Regions from separate parts of the Bacillus sp. N6 genome, predicted to be linked through region 4. Evidence: riboswitches for the same ligand, from Rfam matches in the RefSeq annotation. Region 4 holds a riboswitch; each other region holds the start of a gene.
The links. Region 4 has a riboswitch for thiamine pyrophosphate ahead of ACUXVC_RS02190 (MTH1187 family thiamine-binding protein). Riboswitches for the same ligand answer to the same signal wherever they lie in the genome.
Positions count from the first base shown of each region.

Region 1: linked by a shared signal. The riboswitch ahead of thiC (phosphomethylpyrimidine synthase ThiC) and the one ahead of ACUXVC_RS02190 (MTH1187 family thiamine-binding protein) in region 4 are both predicted to bind thiamine pyrophosphate.
Region 2: linked by a shared signal. The riboswitch ahead of tenA (thiaminase II) and the one ahead of ACUXVC_RS02190 (MTH1187 family thiamine-binding protein) in region 4 are both predicted to bind thiamine pyrophosphate.
Region 3: linked by a shared signal. The riboswitch ahead of ACUXVC_RS24200 (energy-coupled thiamine transporter ThiT) and the one ahead of ACUXVC_RS02190 (MTH1187 family thiamine-binding protein) in region 4 are both predicted to bind thiamine pyrophosphate.

Region 1 covers NZ_CM127843.1:5,067,942-5,072,160, forward strand. Annotated here, with positions in the region: gene ACUXVC_RS26220 (arsenic transporter) at 1-456, shown strand, start outside; gene thiC (phosphomethylpyrimidine synthase ThiC) at 712-2,472, opposite strand; TPP riboswitch at 2,587-2,702, opposite strand; partial or broken gene ACUXVC_RS26230 (L-lactate permease) at 2,774-2,845, opposite strand; gene ACUXVC_RS26235 (transposase) at 2,891-3,160, shown strand; gene ACUXVC_RS26240 (hypothetical protein) at 3,634-3,936, opposite strand.
Region 2 covers NZ_CM127843.1:742,623-746,841, reverse strand. Annotated here, with positions in the region: gene ACUXVC_RS03820 (ABC transporter substrate-binding protein) at 1-281, opposite strand, end outside; gene ACUXVC_RS03815 (ABC transporter permease) at 278-1,030, opposite strand; gene ACUXVC_RS03810 (ABC transporter ATP-binding protein) at 1,030-1,779, opposite strand; gene tenA (thiaminase II) at 1,748-2,443, opposite strand; TPP riboswitch at 2,529-2,632, opposite strand; TPP riboswitch at 2,693-2,804, opposite strand; gene ACUXVC_RS03800 (SH3 domain-containing protein) at 3,074-4,219, shown strand, end outside.
Region 3 covers NZ_CM127843.1:4,683,615-4,687,833, reverse strand. Annotated here, with positions in the region: gene ACUXVC_RS24205 (sensor histidine kinase) at 1-895, shown strand, start outside; gene ACUXVC_RS24200 (energy-coupled thiamine transporter ThiT) at 1,103-1,774, opposite strand; TPP riboswitch at 1,861-1,962, opposite strand; gene ACUXVC_RS24195 (FeoA family protein) at 2,157-2,384, shown strand; gene feoB (ferrous iron transport protein B) at 2,381-4,219, shown strand, end outside.
Region 4 covers NZ_CM127843.1:423,557-427,775, reverse strand. Annotated here, with positions in the region: gene ACUXVC_RS02205 (ABC transporter ATP-binding protein) at 1-272, opposite strand, end outside; gene ACUXVC_RS02200 (ABC transporter substrate-binding protein) at 269-1,267, opposite strand; gene ACUXVC_RS02195 (ABC transporter permease) at 1,264-2,037, opposite strand; gene ACUXVC_RS02190 (MTH1187 family thiamine-binding protein) at 2,009-2,329, opposite strand; TPP riboswitch at 2,431-2,532, opposite strand; gene ACUXVC_RS02185 (non-ribosomal peptide synthetase family protein) at 2,585-4,219, opposite strand, start outside.

The DNA.
Region 1 (4,219 bases), 710 kb from region 4:
CACATTTTAATTTTCGCTTTCTCTATGTACGTCATTATTTACGGGCTTCACAATGCAGGATTAACAGCGGCGCTCGTAAATTGGCTTGAACCAGTTGTAAGTCAACATCTACTCTATGCTAGCTTTGCAATGGGTGGACTCGTCTCCCTCCTCTCTAACGTCTTCAATAACCATCCTGCACTTATGATTGGTACAATCACATTAACCGAAATGGGACTAGACCCAGTCACATTAAAAACTATCTACCTCGCAAACATTATTGGTAGTGACATCGGTTCACTATTATTACCAATTGGTACACTAGCTTCCCTCATTTGGATGTATATTCTGAAACAAAACAAAATTAAAGTAAAATGGAAAGACTATTTAAGTGTATCCCTTATCGTTATTCCTCTCACAACAGTCGTCACATTATTCCTCTTATTCTACTGGGTACATCTCTTCTTCGCCTTATAAAGTGAAACTTTAATCAGTGGGGGTTTTGTTCATCCCCCACTGATTATTAGCCTTAACCAATCGGGCTTTTACGGGCAGCCCGACCCCGACCTAACTTCTTTGCTTCCGCTGAATTTTGAGGTGGGGGTCTTACTGCCCACAAATAGCGGGATAAACAACAGAAGCCCCATTTGCTACCGTCTTAGCAAATGGGGCTTCTTCTATAATAAAGTTAGGTACTACAGTGTGATCAATCAAGTAAAGAGGTGTAACGTGTTATTGATATAAATGACTACCAGCTTCTTTAAATTCTTCTGCTTTCTCTTTCATTCCTTTTTCAATTGCTTCTGTCGTTTCTAAATCATTTTCTTTTGCATATTCACGGATATCATGTGAAATTCTCATACTACAAAACTTCGGTCCACACATTGAACAGAAGTGAGCTGTCTTTGCCCCTTCTGCAGGCAACGTTTCATCGTGATATTCCATCGCACGTTCAGGATCTAAAGATAAATTAAATTGATCGCGCCAACGAAATTCGAAACGTGCTTTTGAAAGTGCATCATCACGCTGATGAGCCGTTTTATGTCCTTTTGCAAGATCAGCCGCATGCGCTGCAATTTTGTACGTAATAACACCCGTGCGTACATCATCTTTATTCGGTAAACCTAAATGTTCTTTCGGCGTTACATAACAAAGCATCGCCGTTCCAAACCAACCGATCATCGCAGCTCCAATTGCCGATGTAATATGGTCATAACCTGGTGCAATATCTGTCGTTAGTGGCCCAAGTGTATAAAACGGCGCGCCCTGACAAATATCAAGCTCTTTCTCCATATTCTCTTTAATTAAGTGCATCGGTACGTGTCCAGGTCCTTCGATCATAACTTGCACATCATGTTTCCAAGCAATTTTAGTTAATTCACCAAGTGTTTCAAGCTCAGAAAACTGTGCTTCGTCATTTGCATCTGCAATAGACCCTGGACGTAATCCATCTCCAAGAGAGAACGAAACATCGTACTGCTTCATAATTTCACAAATCTCTTCAAAGTGAGTATATAGGAAGTTTTCTTTATGATGGAATAGACACCACTGCGCCATAATCGAACCACCGCGCGAAACGATACCTGTCGTACGCTTTGCCGTGATTGGAATGTAACGAAGCAATACACCAGCGTGAATCGTAAAGTAATCAACGCCTTGCTCCGCTTGCTCAATTAACGTATCACGATACACTTCCCACGTTAAATCTTCTGCAATTCCATTTACCTTTTCAAGCGCTTGATAAATCGGCACAGTTCCAACTGGTACAGGCGCGTTACGAATAATCCACTCACGCGTCGTATGAATGTTTTTACCTGTAGATAAATCCATAATCGTATCTGCACCCCAGCGCGTTGCCCACGTCATCTTCTCTACTTCTTCTGCAATAGAAGAAGATACAGCAGAGTTTCCGATATTTGCATTTACCTTCACGTGGAAATTACGCCCGATAATCATCGGTTCTGCTTCCGGATGATTAATATTCGCTGGTAAAATAGCACGCCCTTCCGCAATTTCCTTACGAACAAACTCAGGCTCTACTCCTTCACGAATTGCAACGTATTCCATCTCAGACGTAATAATGCCATTACGCGCATAATGCATTTGCGTAACATTTGCACCTTGCTTCGCTCTAAGCGGCTGGCGATCCATTTGCGGGAAAACAGGTGTATGTTTCGAAGCCACTTTCACACCATCATCCTCTGGTTTCACCTCGCGCCCTTCATATGCCTCTACATCCCCGCGCTCCATGATCCAAGAATGACGCGGCGTTGGAATTCCCTTTTCCAGCTCCACTTTATACGCCGGATCCGTATAAGGACCGCTCGTATCATACACACGGACTGGAGGATTTGGGATGCCGTTCGTTTCGCTTTGTTCAATCTCACGCATCGGCACTTTCATGCCTGCGCGTGGTCCATCCACATATACTTTCTTACTCCCTGGTAAACTCGATTTCAATTCAATTTGCTCAGCTGAAACAGACTGTTTCATAACCTTTGTTGCCTCCCCTGTTCGTGACAAGGACGAGATATGGCCAGCGCATGCCAAAATAAAAAGAGCCAGGTCCATAAAAAAATAAGGACCTGGCTCATAAAAGACATCATTATGTAAAGCCGTTAACTTCCCTACGCTGGTACGAGCCAGATCAGGTCCAAAGGGTTAAGAAGATCACGCGCTTCTCTCTCAGCCTACGCATACGTTAGGCACCCCTAGTTTATCACTGATTTAATTTTCAATACTTTCCCATCATACACGATAATCTGAAAAATGCAAAGGTTATTTCTTTTTCTCTTTATGGAATCATCCACGTTAAATAATATGCTTGAACATACCTCATAATACCAACAATAATTACGAAGAACACCCTATTGTAAAAATAGTTTATGACTTAACATGGGAGTTTAAAAACATCTTCACCACAAAGAGTATTGAGAATTTCGACCATTGTATTGAGAAAATGAAGAATACTAATATACAAGAATTTAAGAGCTTTACGAATGGATTAGCCGGGGATATTGAAGCTGTCAGAAATGCGGTAACTTATGAGAATAATAATGGTCTTGCCGAAGGGAGCATAAACAAGTTAAAGCTTATTAAAAGAATCATGTATGGTCGATACAAATTCTCCACATTGCGGACAAAGATTCTACTTTTGGAGAGAATGAGACTTTTCAACTAACTCCGGAAAGAACCATTTTTTACTTGCCAAATACATTCATCAGTCCCATTTGACAAAGAGCCTTTGTCTCTGCTGCATTTCGCTACAACTGCTACCTGCCATACAACCTGCAATAGAGATAGGTAACAATTTACTATACAAGGAACAAAATTGACCTGCTCCTCCATTTAGTGATTTAACTATCTTTATTATTCAGAGCTAAAACTCAAAGAGAAAGCTCTTACATTTATTGTAACATTATTTCCTTAATATGTTAATTTTTGTTATCTTGTTAGTTAAAGGGGTACTTAGTACAAAAAATAACCGTAGATAGTAGCACGAACACTGTTCTTGTTATAATTAATTTTTTTCAGAACGTCTATAATCCTCTTTTAAAAAATATATGTAAATATAATAAAAAACGAATGATTAATAGAAATATTCTACACCACTCGTTTTTTATCGGACTTCTTTTTACTGTACTTTTATTTTCTTTATGAGTTATTAGAAAAATAATTGTCTATATAAGTCTTTATTTTTTCAAAATTCTTTTCCATAAATAAGATTGCTGGTACTTCAATTATTGGAAGATTATTTTCATTATCAAAAGCTGGACACGGTTTGGGAACTACCAAATAGTCAACTGAGTTTTTATCCCTAATATAATTAATTGAAACATCATAATACTTAGAAAAATATTCCTTCAAATCATTCTGATTCCTTAAAAATGGTAGAGAAAATATTGAACCATAATTTATACCAGCGTCGACAATTAATACAAAGCATATTTTTTTCATGATACACCCTCCTCGTATAATAAGTTTTAAGTTAATAACTGTTCCTTGAAAATTAAATAGTTTTTATCTTCAAGAGCTACATCAAAAAAATGATGTATGGGTAAAATTTAGTCTTGGATACTGGGGGATTCCCCCAGATAATGGAAGTGCAGAAATGGATCCATCGGGAATATGCTTACTCCTCCTGTAGTTCGACCACGTTAAAAGACTGTGACCCAGACCAAAATGCACTGCATACGCACAAGCTGTATCGGTTTCCTTCACTTACCTCTCATAGTGGTGG
Region 2 (4,219 bases), 320 kb from region 4:
GGCTGATAATACAAGCCAACTGTCACCTTCCCTGCTGCTGCCAATGTTAATGGATCAGTCGGATTAGAAGGGAATTTAATATTTACCTTTACACCTTCTTCTTTAAAGTATCCTTTTTCAATTGCTGCATAAATAAAGCTATGTACCGCATTTGGATACCAATCTAACATGACTGTTATTTCTTTCTCTTTTTTACTTTTTTCTGATGCTGAATTACTTGAACATCCTGTAATCATTGCAATTAATAATGTAAACACAAAGATGCGCTTTAAAAATTTCATGAATGCTTCCTCCAACTAATGAATTTCTTTTCTAATATGGAAATAAGTACGACGAAGAAAATAGCTAATAATGATAACAATACAATGGGTGCAAATACGCCAGCTCCATCTAACTGCGTCATCATTCTCTTACTGAAATATCCAAGTCCAGCTTGTGCACCGAGCCATTCTCCAATTGCTGCTCCGATAACACTAAGCGGAACTGCAATTTTTAAAGCTGAGAAAAAATAAGGAAGAGCAGACGGCAACTTTAATTTAAGAAAAATATCTCTTTTCGTTGCTCCATATGTAACTAAGAGCTCCTCCCATTCTTTTTTTGTACTACGCAGTCCATCATACGTATTGACCGCAATCGGGAAAAACGTAATTAAAACTGTGACAACAACCTTACTCCAAATTGTGTATCCAAACCATAAAACAAATAGCGGAGCAAGCGCAGTAATCGGAATCGTTTGTGAAGCAACTAATAATGGATAAAATGCTCTTTCCATCCATGTACTCGCATTCATTAACATCGCTAGCCCTACACCTAATATGATAGAAATAACAACACCTATTAAAACGACGTATAACGTTGCAGGTAAATGAACCGTAAATAATATGTCTTTTAGTTTCCATATCTTCATTACAATCGCAGACGGTGACGGTAAAATGTACATCTCATCTACAATTCTTGCTCCTATTTCCCACACAGCTAGTAAAATACTAGAAAGTGTAATAGCAGGAACTAATTCTTTCAATCGGTTCATCACACAAGTACCTGCCTTTGTAACATACTAAGAAGCTCATCTTTCAGCGCTAATACTTCCGGTTTATATAAATCTTTTCGTGTTCTGTTATGATCAAGTGGTACAATCCGCTCAGTCAAAGTCGTTATCGGCTGCTGTTCCACTACTAAAACTCGGTTCGAAAGAAATAACGCTTCTTCAACATCATGAGTAATGAATAAAATTGTTTTTTCCCACTCTTGCCATTGTTCAAACAGCCATTCTTGCAAAGAGGCCTTCGTTAAAGCATCTAACGCGCTAAACGGTTCATCTAATAACAATATCTCCCCGCCCGTTAACAAAGTTCGGATAAAAGATACGCGTTGCCTCATACCACCAGATAAATCTTTCGGATGTTTTGTCTCATATCCTTGTAAACCAAATTTATATAACAGTTCCTTTGCCTTTACTTGTGCTTCTTTCTTCTGTACACCTTGGCACTCTAGCGGCAGAGCAGCATTCTCAATAATTGTTCTCCACGGCAAAAGCATATCTTTTTGCGGCATATATCCTACAGGATGGTGCTTTGTTTCTGTCAGTTCTATCTTTCCAGTACTTACCTTCTCTAGGCCTGTAATAAGGCGAAATAAAGTACTTTTCCCACATCCACTCGGTCCGATAATACTGAAAAACTCTTTCTCATGTATAGAAGCATTTAATTCATGGATGATTGGTTTCTCATCGTAATGAAAAGAAACATTATGAAACTGTAGTATGTTCTTGCTCCTCAAATCCCCACATCTCCTTACGATAGGACATATCCCAGAATAAATATTCAAATCGACTGGAATATAAGAAAATCTCCTCTAATCTATCTAGTTCTTTCTCAGACTTTCCAACTGCCATTTCATTTAATAAATCTATTAACCAAATACAAAGATTACCGTATTCTTCCGAACTATATCCTTGAATCCACTCACCAAAAAACTCATGATCTCTTGCTCCAGGAATATCATTTAAACGCTTTCCAATTTCCCAGTAGCTCCACATACATGGAAGAAGCGCTGCTATTAATTCTGCAAGTGTGCCATTTTGAGATACAGACATCATGTAATTTGTATAAGCTAAATTTTTAGCAGATGGCTTTGCAGACTCTATCTCCTCTATAGAAATTCCAAGTCTTTTTGCATATTGTTTATGGATTGTCATTTCGCCATTTAATATTCCATCAATTTGTTCAGCGAACTTTCCCATTACTTGTGGATTCGTTGCTTTTACAACACCAATCGCATATAATTTTGCATAATCTAGCAGATATAAATAATCTTGAATAATATAATACTGAAATTTATCTTTTTCTAACGTGCCATCTCCCATACCCACTACAAACGGATGATTATGACTCATCTCCCAAACCGGTTGCACAGTTTCTAATAATCTATCGCAAAATTTCATTTCTCTATCCCCTTTCAATATATGTATCTAAATAAAAAACCACTTCTATATATAAGAAGTGGTTACAGCAAATAAAATTATACATTTATTCGATGTTCCACTTCCCTTCGCTAGTATTACCTAGATCAGGTGTTATAAGGGTTAAGGATTATTCCTCTCTCAGCAAATCAAGCACCCCTAGTGGTTTCAATATGAAATTTTCAAATAAAAAAGCCCCGTTTCTATACGCAAAGAAACGGGGACTCATTGTTAGTGTCCGAATTGCTTCCCTACGCTAGCATAATCTAGATCAGGTAATAAAAAGGATCAAAGGCTTACGGCCTACTCTCAGCTGGCAACACCAGCTCTCCTAGCAAACTATAAAATTATCACTGTCAGTATAACACCCTAATAAGACATCATCAACTATTTTAATTTTCTTAATTATCAACAAAAAATTAAAGTTATACAATACATACATTCTATTTTAGAAAATAAAACTCCAATTAATTGTTTAAAAAGGAATCATTATCCTCAAAAAATTTATTTTTATATTGATTTCATATTACATTTATGTGAATACACCCACTATATTATATCTTTATACTATAATAAAATTACAACTATACAACTAGAGGAGGTCTCTATTCCATGAATATGAAAGCTACTGCTTTAACAGCAACTACTGTAGCGATTGCTTCTTTACTTCCTTCTATGGGTGAAACAAATGTACAAAAAGCAAACGCTGAACAATTATCTAATGTTAAAACTGGGTATGTCAAAGTCGATCAAGTAGCATTACATACAGAAGATAACGTAAAGAGCACATCAATTGATACAATTCGCTTTAATACAAAAGTGAACATCCTTGAAACAACTAATGGTTGGTATAAAGTATCTGTTCATAATAAAGTAGGTTATGTACAAAAAGATGCTATTTTACTAAAAAACAAACTTCAATCTAATGATCAATACATCGTCAATGCTAATGCATTAAACGTTCGCTCTGAACCTAATTTAGAATCTTCCATTTTAGATGTATTACCAAATGGCAAGTTTATTACCGTTCAAGAAGATCAAGGCGAATGGTATAAAATATCACATAATGGCCAAACGGGTTACGTACAAAAAGCATTCATCTCTAATGGTTCACAACCCTTAGTAAAAGGAATCACCGTTCAAAATAATACAAAATATACTGTTGCAACACCTAATCTGAATGTACGTAGCAACACTAGTACAAGTAGCGCTCTACTCGGTTCATTACAAAACGGTACACAAGTACAAGTAGTAGAAACTGTAGGAACTTGGTATAAAATTCGTTTTGGCACAGGATACGGATATGTAGCAAAACACTATGTAGTACAAAATCAACCACAGGCTAAAACAGATCAGCCTTCATCTATTCCAGCTGCTTTCAAATTCCCTGCTCAAGGAAGAATTAGCTCAACCTTTGATATACGATGGGAACAAATGCATTATGGTATAGATATTGCTGCTCCAGGGAACGTCTCTATCCAAGCTGCTGCTGCAGGTAAAGTTGTGAAATCTTATTATTCAGCTAGCTATGGCAATGTTGTGTTCATTGCGCATCAAATCAATGGGAAATTATATACAACTGTTTATGCTCATATGAAGGATCGCACTGTACAAACTGGTGATCAAGTACAAGCTGGACAATTAGTAGGTCATATGGGCAACACAGGTCATTCATACGGGCAACATCTTCATTTTGAATTACATAATGGAGAATGGAATTTTGAAAAAACAAATGCAGTAAATCCACTGCCATATTTA
Region 3 (4,219 bases), 1.1 Mb from region 4:
TATTTTTTTAGCTTCGTTTTATTATTCAAAACAAATTGCAAAACCATTATTAAAAATAAATGATACGACGAAGAAAATAGCACAATTAGATTTTACAGAAAAAATACCGATTACTTCAAAAGATGAAATTGGAGATTTATCGAAAAATATTAATGTGCTATCAAATAAACTCCATTCGCATATTGGGCAGTTAGAAGAAGATATTGAAAAGGAAAGAAAGTTAGAAAAGACGCGAAAAGAATTCATTTCTGGTGTTTCACATGAATTAAAAACACCGCTAAGTATTATGAAAAGCTGTATTTCTATTTTAAAAGACGGGGTAGCTGAGCATAAAAAGGATTATTATTTTCAGGCGATGGAGAGAGAAGTAGACAAAATGGATACGTTAATTTTGGATATGCTTGAGTTAGCTAAATTTGAATCTGGTACATATAAAATGAAAAAGGATTCGTTTTATATTGATACAGTAATTGAAGACATATGTGAACATCTATCTGTGGAAATAGAGAAAAAAGAGCTTCGTGTTCATAAAAATATATGTTCATTTGAAGTGATTGCAAATCAAGGCCGGATTGAACAAGTCATCGTGAATTTCATTACGAATGCCATACGTTATACACCAAATAAAGAAGATATTATTATTTCTACAATAGATGAGAAGGATCGTATAAAAGTGTGCATTGAAAATAAAGGTACTCACATTGAAGAAGAACAATTAGATAAAATTTGGGATCGTTTTTATCGAGTGGATACAGCTCGTCAGCGTTCACAAGGTGGGACGGGGCTTGGGCTTGCCATTTCAAAGAATATTTTAGAACTACATGATACTGAATATGGGGCAGGAAATACAGAAGATGGTGTGTTATTTTATTTCTATTTACCGAAAAAAGCGTAGAAAATATAATCTACGTTTTTTTAAATTATTTTCATATTATCTTTACCTAATCTTTATTTTTAATCAGTATAATTTGTTTAGAATATGAGGTTATGTAAGGAGTCGATGAACCGTGCATAGCAATTGGCTAAGTATAATGGTATTTATTTTCTTTTGCGCATTTATTGTATTTTTAATTAATATTACGATATGAAAAAAGAGCGCTCATTAAGCGCCCTTTTTTTGTGTATTCATTTGATAAGCACTGATGCTTTTGAATAAGCGTGGTGAAGTGATAAATAAAAATATAAGTAAAACGGTACATAGAATATAGGAACCAATCATTGTACTACCGTTAAATATTAAAGAATATAGGAAAGCCGATTGGCCTTTTGGTGCATATTGTCCCCAGAAAATGATACCAGCGATAAAGTGACAGAAGTAACGAGCTAGACTACCGATAAAAGTAGCGACGATAATGTATCCAATTACTTTCTTTCCTTGGTTTGGTTTTGATGAAGGTTTGTCTTTACGGCTACCTAAATTTGATTGTTCTTCGCTATTTTCATTTGACGCTAAAAGCGCCTTTTGAATTGGACGATAGAATAAACCAGCAAATCCAATGAATGCGAAAGCAACAAAGTATTCAATTAATACTTGAATTGGTGTGACGATAATGGCATCGCCTACGACAATTTGTAATAATCCCCAAATTAAGCCTCCTAAGAAAGCCATTTTGAAGCCCCAGCGGTATGCGATAATAAAAATAGGAATCATAGCAAATGAAATGGAACCGCCTGTTGCTGATATTTTGATTGAAAGTGGTAAAATGTCGATGACCAAGGCGAAGGCTGCAAGAATAGCAGATTCGATCATCGCTTGTAAATTGGTGTTACGCATGTTGTCTCCCCCTAAATCCAAGTTGTACAAAAAAGAATAGATATCATAGGAGGATACGAAATACGTAAATAAAAATGAGGTATGTATTTCGGGCGTTTGCACAATCCCTGCGTTAGCATTAACTAACAGGTTCGAAGGGTCGGAACGAAGTGTTCCCTCTCAGCGGCATGGCTCCCCCAGTGATAACGAGATTCTTTATTTGCTATTGTTTATTGTAAGCGAAATGGATGAGAATGGCAAACAAATGCTGTATGACAATAATTGAAATAGAATTGTAGCGAAATGTTAATAAATATGAAGCAAAAGGGTATAGTACAAGAGAAATTGGGTGTGGTATAATTTTTTTGAAAATAATTATCATTCTCTTCTGAGGGGGAAGGTTATGAGCTTAGTAGATATTAAAATTGGAGAGAAAGTGTTAGTAAAAAGTATTCAGTCTTTAGATCAGCTATTAAAGCGTAGACTAGCTGCTTTCGGTCTTGCGGAAGGAAGCGAACTTCGCTTGAAACAGAAAGCGATGTTCAAAGGTCCTTGTACATTGGAGTGTCGTGGACAGTTAATTAGTATTCGTCATTGTGACGCGAAAATGATAAAGGTGGAATTAGCGTGAATAAGGTAGCTTTGCTAGGGAATCCGAATACAGGGAAGACATCATTATTTAATGCACTTACTGGTTCTTATGAATACGTAGGAAACTGGAGCGGTGTAACAGTAGAAAAAAAGGTTGGTAAATTAAAAGATAGACAAGGAACATTAATTGATTTACCAGGTGTGTATGATTTAAATCCAGTTTCACGTGATGAAGGTGTTGTAACAAACTTTCTATTAACAGAAGAATTTAATCATATGTTAAATATTGTAGATTCTTCGCAGTTTGAGAGAAATATGCATTTAACGTTGCAATTACTTGAATTTGGTAAGCCGGTCTCAATTGGTTTAAATATGGTTGATGTGGCGAAGCAAAGAGGAATTGTCATTGATGTAAAACGATTATCAGAACTATTAGGTGTAACAGTCGTTCCTGTCGTTGCAAGAAGTGGAAAAGGTTGTGAAGAACTACTTGCGACTCTTAAAGAAAATGACAAAAAGGAGAAAAAGCCATTCCTTATTTCATATGGTGTACAAATGGATGAAGGAATTGGAGAAGTAATTGCTCTTTTAGAGACAGCGAATTATGAGCATCCGAGATGGTTAGCACTTCAATTTTTAAGCAATAACGAAGTAGTAGAAAAAGAAATGAAAGCATTACCAATTTATAAGGAACTCATAGCCATTCGATCTCGCTTAGAAGGAAAACTTGATTGTACGTTAGAAGAGCACATTTACAAAACTCGTGAAGCGTATATTGAAAAGTTAAAAACAAATGTTATGAAGCATGAGAAAGAAGGAAAAATTCCTTTTTCAGAAAAAATTGATAGATTAATTACACATAAAATTTTAGGACTTCCAATCTTTTTAGCAGTTATGTTTTTTATTTTTCAGGTTACGTTTACGTGGATTGGTACACCTTTATCGGATATGTTAGATGAGTTTTTTGGTGGTCAGCTTACGGATTGGGTGACGGCTGGACTTACAAGTATTGGAGCTTCTGATTTTATTCAAGCACTCGTTACAGAAGGTATTATTGCCGGTGTTGGTGCTGTATTAGTATTCGTACCACAAATCTTTGCACTATTCTTTTTCATTTCATTATTAGAAGACTCAGGATATATGGCGCGAATTGCAGTTGTTATGGATAGAATTATGGAGTTCTTTGGCTTAAACGGTAAAGCTTTTATTCCGATGATTATCGGTTTTGGATGTAACGTTCCGGGTATTATGGCAGCGAGAACGATTGAACAGGAGAAAGAGCGCTTACTTACAATTTTAGTAACACCGTTTATGTCTTGTTCAGCACGATTACCTGTATATGCATTATTTGCGGGCGTATTCTTCCCTAATAGTCAGGCGACTGTTGTATTTTCTTTATATGTCGCAGGTATTGTTCTTGCGTTATTAGTTACAAAAATTATGTCTCTTACGATTTTGAAAGCAGAAAAATCTATTTTCGTAATTGAACTACCGCCTTATCGTGTGCCACAAGCGAAAACGTTATGGCTGAGCACGTGGGAGAAAGGAAAGGGATTTGTTCGTAAAGCTGGTACATTCATCTTTGGTGGTTCGGTTGTTATTTGGTTATTAAATTATGCAGGTCCATCAGGATTTGGCGTTGATATGGGAGATAGCTACTTAGCGATGATTGGTGGATTTATCGCACCATTATTTGCACCGCTCGGCTTTGGAACGTGGCAAGCTGCGGCATCCCTTTTAACAGGATTTTTAGCGAAAGAAGTTGTCGTTTCTACAATGGCAATTATTTATGCGGTTAAAGAAGATGTGCTTGGAAATGTAATGGGAGCACATTATACAGCATTATCAGCTTATGCATTTATGTTCTTTATTTTA
Region 4 (4,219 bases):
TTTTGCAAAGCTGATCGCCACGGTAGTAATAAATCTTGTTGTGGCATATAACTAACAACATCTTGCTCTTGTACTTGCTTATCTTTATATATTACGTTCCCGCTTGTTGGTTTTTCAACATTTGCAATCATGTTTAATAATGTGCTTTTCCCGCAACCACTCTGTCCTACAAAAGAAACAAACTCTCCCTCTTGTATAGAGGCACTAATATTCTCTAATACATTCTTTCCGTCGAAAGATTTCACTATATTTTTTATTTGTAATCCGCTCATTTTTCACTTGGAAGGAATTCATTTGTAAAAGCATCTTTTACATCGATTTTCTTTTTAATAACTTTGTTGTCATATAAGAAATTCATGTAATTCGTCCAAATTTCTTCCTTCTGTACTCCCCATGCTTTCGCATCATCTTGATACTTCGTACTTAACCATTTCTGGCTTTCTTGAACTAAATCTTTATTTACATCTGGAACAGCTTTAATTAAAATATCAGCAGCTTCTTTCGGTTCCTTAATTGCAAAATTATAACCTTCTGTTGTTGCACTCATAAACTTTTTCACAAAGTCTTTATCTTGCTTCGTATGTTTTTCACTCGTAATAATAACAGGACTATAGAAATCAAGCGCTGGATCTAAGTCTTTCACCATAATCGTATTTAACTCTTTTCCTTGGCGCTTCGCTTCAATACCATCCCAACCGTAATAAATCCATTCGAAATCTGCATCACGGCCGATTGATTTAAAGAAATCTGTTTGTCCTAAGATGATTTTTTCAACTTTATTAAAATCAGCTTGATGCTTATCCATAATCGTCTTTAATGTCGCTTCTTCCGCTGGTCCTCCCCAGCCGCCATAACGTTTACCTTCAAAATCTTTCGGTGACGTCATATTATCTTTCTTAAGCGATGCAAACGCTGAAGTGTTATGCTGAATAATCGCTCCTACAGATACAACAGGAATTCCTTCCACACGAGCTAATGTTACATTTTCTTGTGCGCTTATTGCGAAGTCTGCTTTTCCTGATGCTATCATTTGCTCTGCTGTTACATTGTCACCTGGTTGAATAATTTCTACATCTAATCCTTGCTTTTTGTAATAATCTTTCGTTTGCGCTACATACAAGCCAGTATGATTCGTATTTGGAAACCAATCTAATACTACTTTTACTTTTTGATCTTTACTTGCACTTTCTTCTTTCTTCGCCGGATTACATCCAGCCACACCTACCGCTACTAAGGCAGCTAACATAACTTTCAAACCTTTTTTCATTTTCTGCCGTCCTTTCTATATATCCATGGTGCTGTTATTCTTGCCATAAACTCTACGATAAAATACAGGCATAATGTCACTATAACGATGATTGCTGCAACACCAAATACTCGGGCAGTCAAAAAGGATTTTGTAGCCCTCGTAAGCATAACGCCTAATCCTTCACTTGCACCGAGCCATTCTCCGATAATTGCCCCCATTACGCTATATGTAACTGCAATTTTTAAACCGGAGAAAAAGTATGGAAGCACTGCTGGAAATTTTACTTTCTGGTAAACTTGCCATTTTGTCGCCTTCATTGTTTGTAAAAGCTTCAACATGTTTTTATCTACTGTTTGAAAACCTTCTAAAATACTAAGCGCAATTGGGAAGAAACAAACGAGTATTACGACCATTACTTTCGGCAACATCCCATATCCAAACCAAATAATAAATAGCGGTGCAAGTACAACAATTGGAATTGTTTGCGAAATAACGAGCAATGGATTTATTAAAATACGAAATAACGGTATAACGTCCATAATAATTGCGATGCTCGTCCCCAATAAAATTGCAAAGAATAGTCCAATTATAACTTCCTGCAGTGTTTGCATCGTATTTGGTAATAGTAAATCTTTCATCCCAATTAATTCTTGAACAATGGCAGAAGGCTTTGGTAAAATCCACGGTTCGATTTTAAATAATGAAACAGATCCTTCCCATATCGCAATGAGAAGGATAAGCCAAATAGTTGTAATAAGTTTAGATTGCTTCTGGTTTTGCATATTCATCACGGTACTTCCAAACCTTTTCATCTATCGTTACACCAGTGCTTGGACGATAATGGATTTTAATAGAAGTAATCACTTCTTCTGCTCCAGCATCGACGCAAGCTTGTTGCGCACGTTTAACGACATCAAGAAGTACATCTAATTCTCCTTCCAAAGTTGTTTCCATTGCCCCTACTTCATAACGAACTCCCGATTGTTGCACAACTTCAATTGCTTTATCGACAACAGAATATACATCTTTCGTTTTCGCTTGTGGTACTACTGAAAATGACATTGTAACTTGTTGTGACATAATAAAATCCCCCTTATAAAATTAGATTTCAAAAATAAGAAAAGGCTTTCCTACTGCGTAGGAAAGCCTTGTATGCAAGTTATTATAGAATAACATATGCTACATCACTTTAAGTAACTCCCTACGCTGGCATTATCCAGATCAGGTTGAGGGTCGATGTTTACTTACATCCTCTCAGCCAATTGGCTCCCCGGTCCTTAATTCGTTTTCATTGTAGCATGATTTATTTTATTGAACAAACAAAAGCATGCATAATCATTTCATTATTTTTGGAAAATATCCAACTTTTTCACCATGAGCTAATAACTGCTGTATAAATTCTTTATTGATTGCTGGTACTATCAATTCTTTTTTCTTAATCCATTCATTCGTTCTACGCGTACCCATTACAATTTCAGATTGCTGCGCTCCATCTCCTGCAACTTGAGAAGCAATTAACTCTGCTATTACTTCATTTTCCTTCGCTAATTCAAGTCCGGTATTTACATATTCTGAAAGTGGAACCATTTCAAGATTGTATCCACACTCTCCAATTAACTGTATAAATTGTTCAAACTCAATTTGATGTGGATGACAAATATGTAACGTCTCTCCTACAATTTGCGAATCTTTTAAATACGATACAATTGATTTACTAGCAAAATCAATTGGTGTGAAATCAACTTTCCACTTCACATTTGGTGCTTTCCCAATTAATAGCATTGTTTTAATAAGACGATAAAATGCGTTTCCTTCAATATTTTGTTGGAACGAACCTGTTTCTGAATGACATGCTAAATTACCTGCACGATAAATATTTCCGCGCAAACCATTTTTCATTGCTTCACGAACAATGTTTTCCGCTTGTAGTTTACTATTTGAATATACATTCTCTAAGTCTACACTGTAATTAAAATCACCAGTTTTCATGTATGTATCCCATTGATCTACCGCTAATTCTAACGGGATACCAATTGTAGAAATAAAATGGAATGTAGCACCTTTCTCCGCTAATGCTAGCATACGGCTAGTTCCTTGGACATTTATATTTTCAAATTGTTTTACATCTCCAAAATGTCTTACATCTGCACCGCAATGAATTATCGTATCCATCTTAGAACTGATGAACATAAATTCTTCTTCGCTCATCCCAAGATACTCTTCCCCCAGATCACCAGCTACGGCCTGTATACGCTGTAACCATTCTTCACATATATCACTAAAGTAGCCTGTTAATGTATCTATAATTCTTTGTTGCACATCTTTGGTTGGTCTTACTAAACAATAAATAGTAGCAGATGTATCTCTCAACAATTCATATAATATGTGTGATCCTAAATAACCAGTAGCTCCTGTTAAAAAGACATTTGAAATCTGGGTTTCTTCCAAAACGTTTGCATACGTAATAGTATCTGGTTCGTGAATCACTTTATATTCACGAAATACTCCTTCTTTCTCTACTTTTACTTCTCGCTCAATTCGAGCTAATCCATATATCGTTCTTTCTTTAAAGAAATCTTGAATTGTTAAATGTGAAAAATCTTCTTTTAACAATGTTAAGACTCGTAATACTTTTAATGAATATCCACCAATTGTAAAGAAATCATCATGCACTCCAACTTTTGAAATTCCTAATACTTCCGCCCAAGCGCGCGCTATTTGTTTCTCTGCTTTATTAGAAGGTGCAACATATTCTTGTAGACGAACCGGTTCATACTTTTCTTCTAACTGAGCTAACTTCTTAACATCAATCTTTTTATTAGGTGTAAGTGGTAATTCATTAATATAAATTAGTTTAGATGGCACCATATAATCTGGTAATTGCTCTTGTAACTGATAAACTAATTCTGGTATTTCTTTTTTATTTAAAGTTGTATAGAACGCGATTAAATATTGGCTACCTTCCTTACT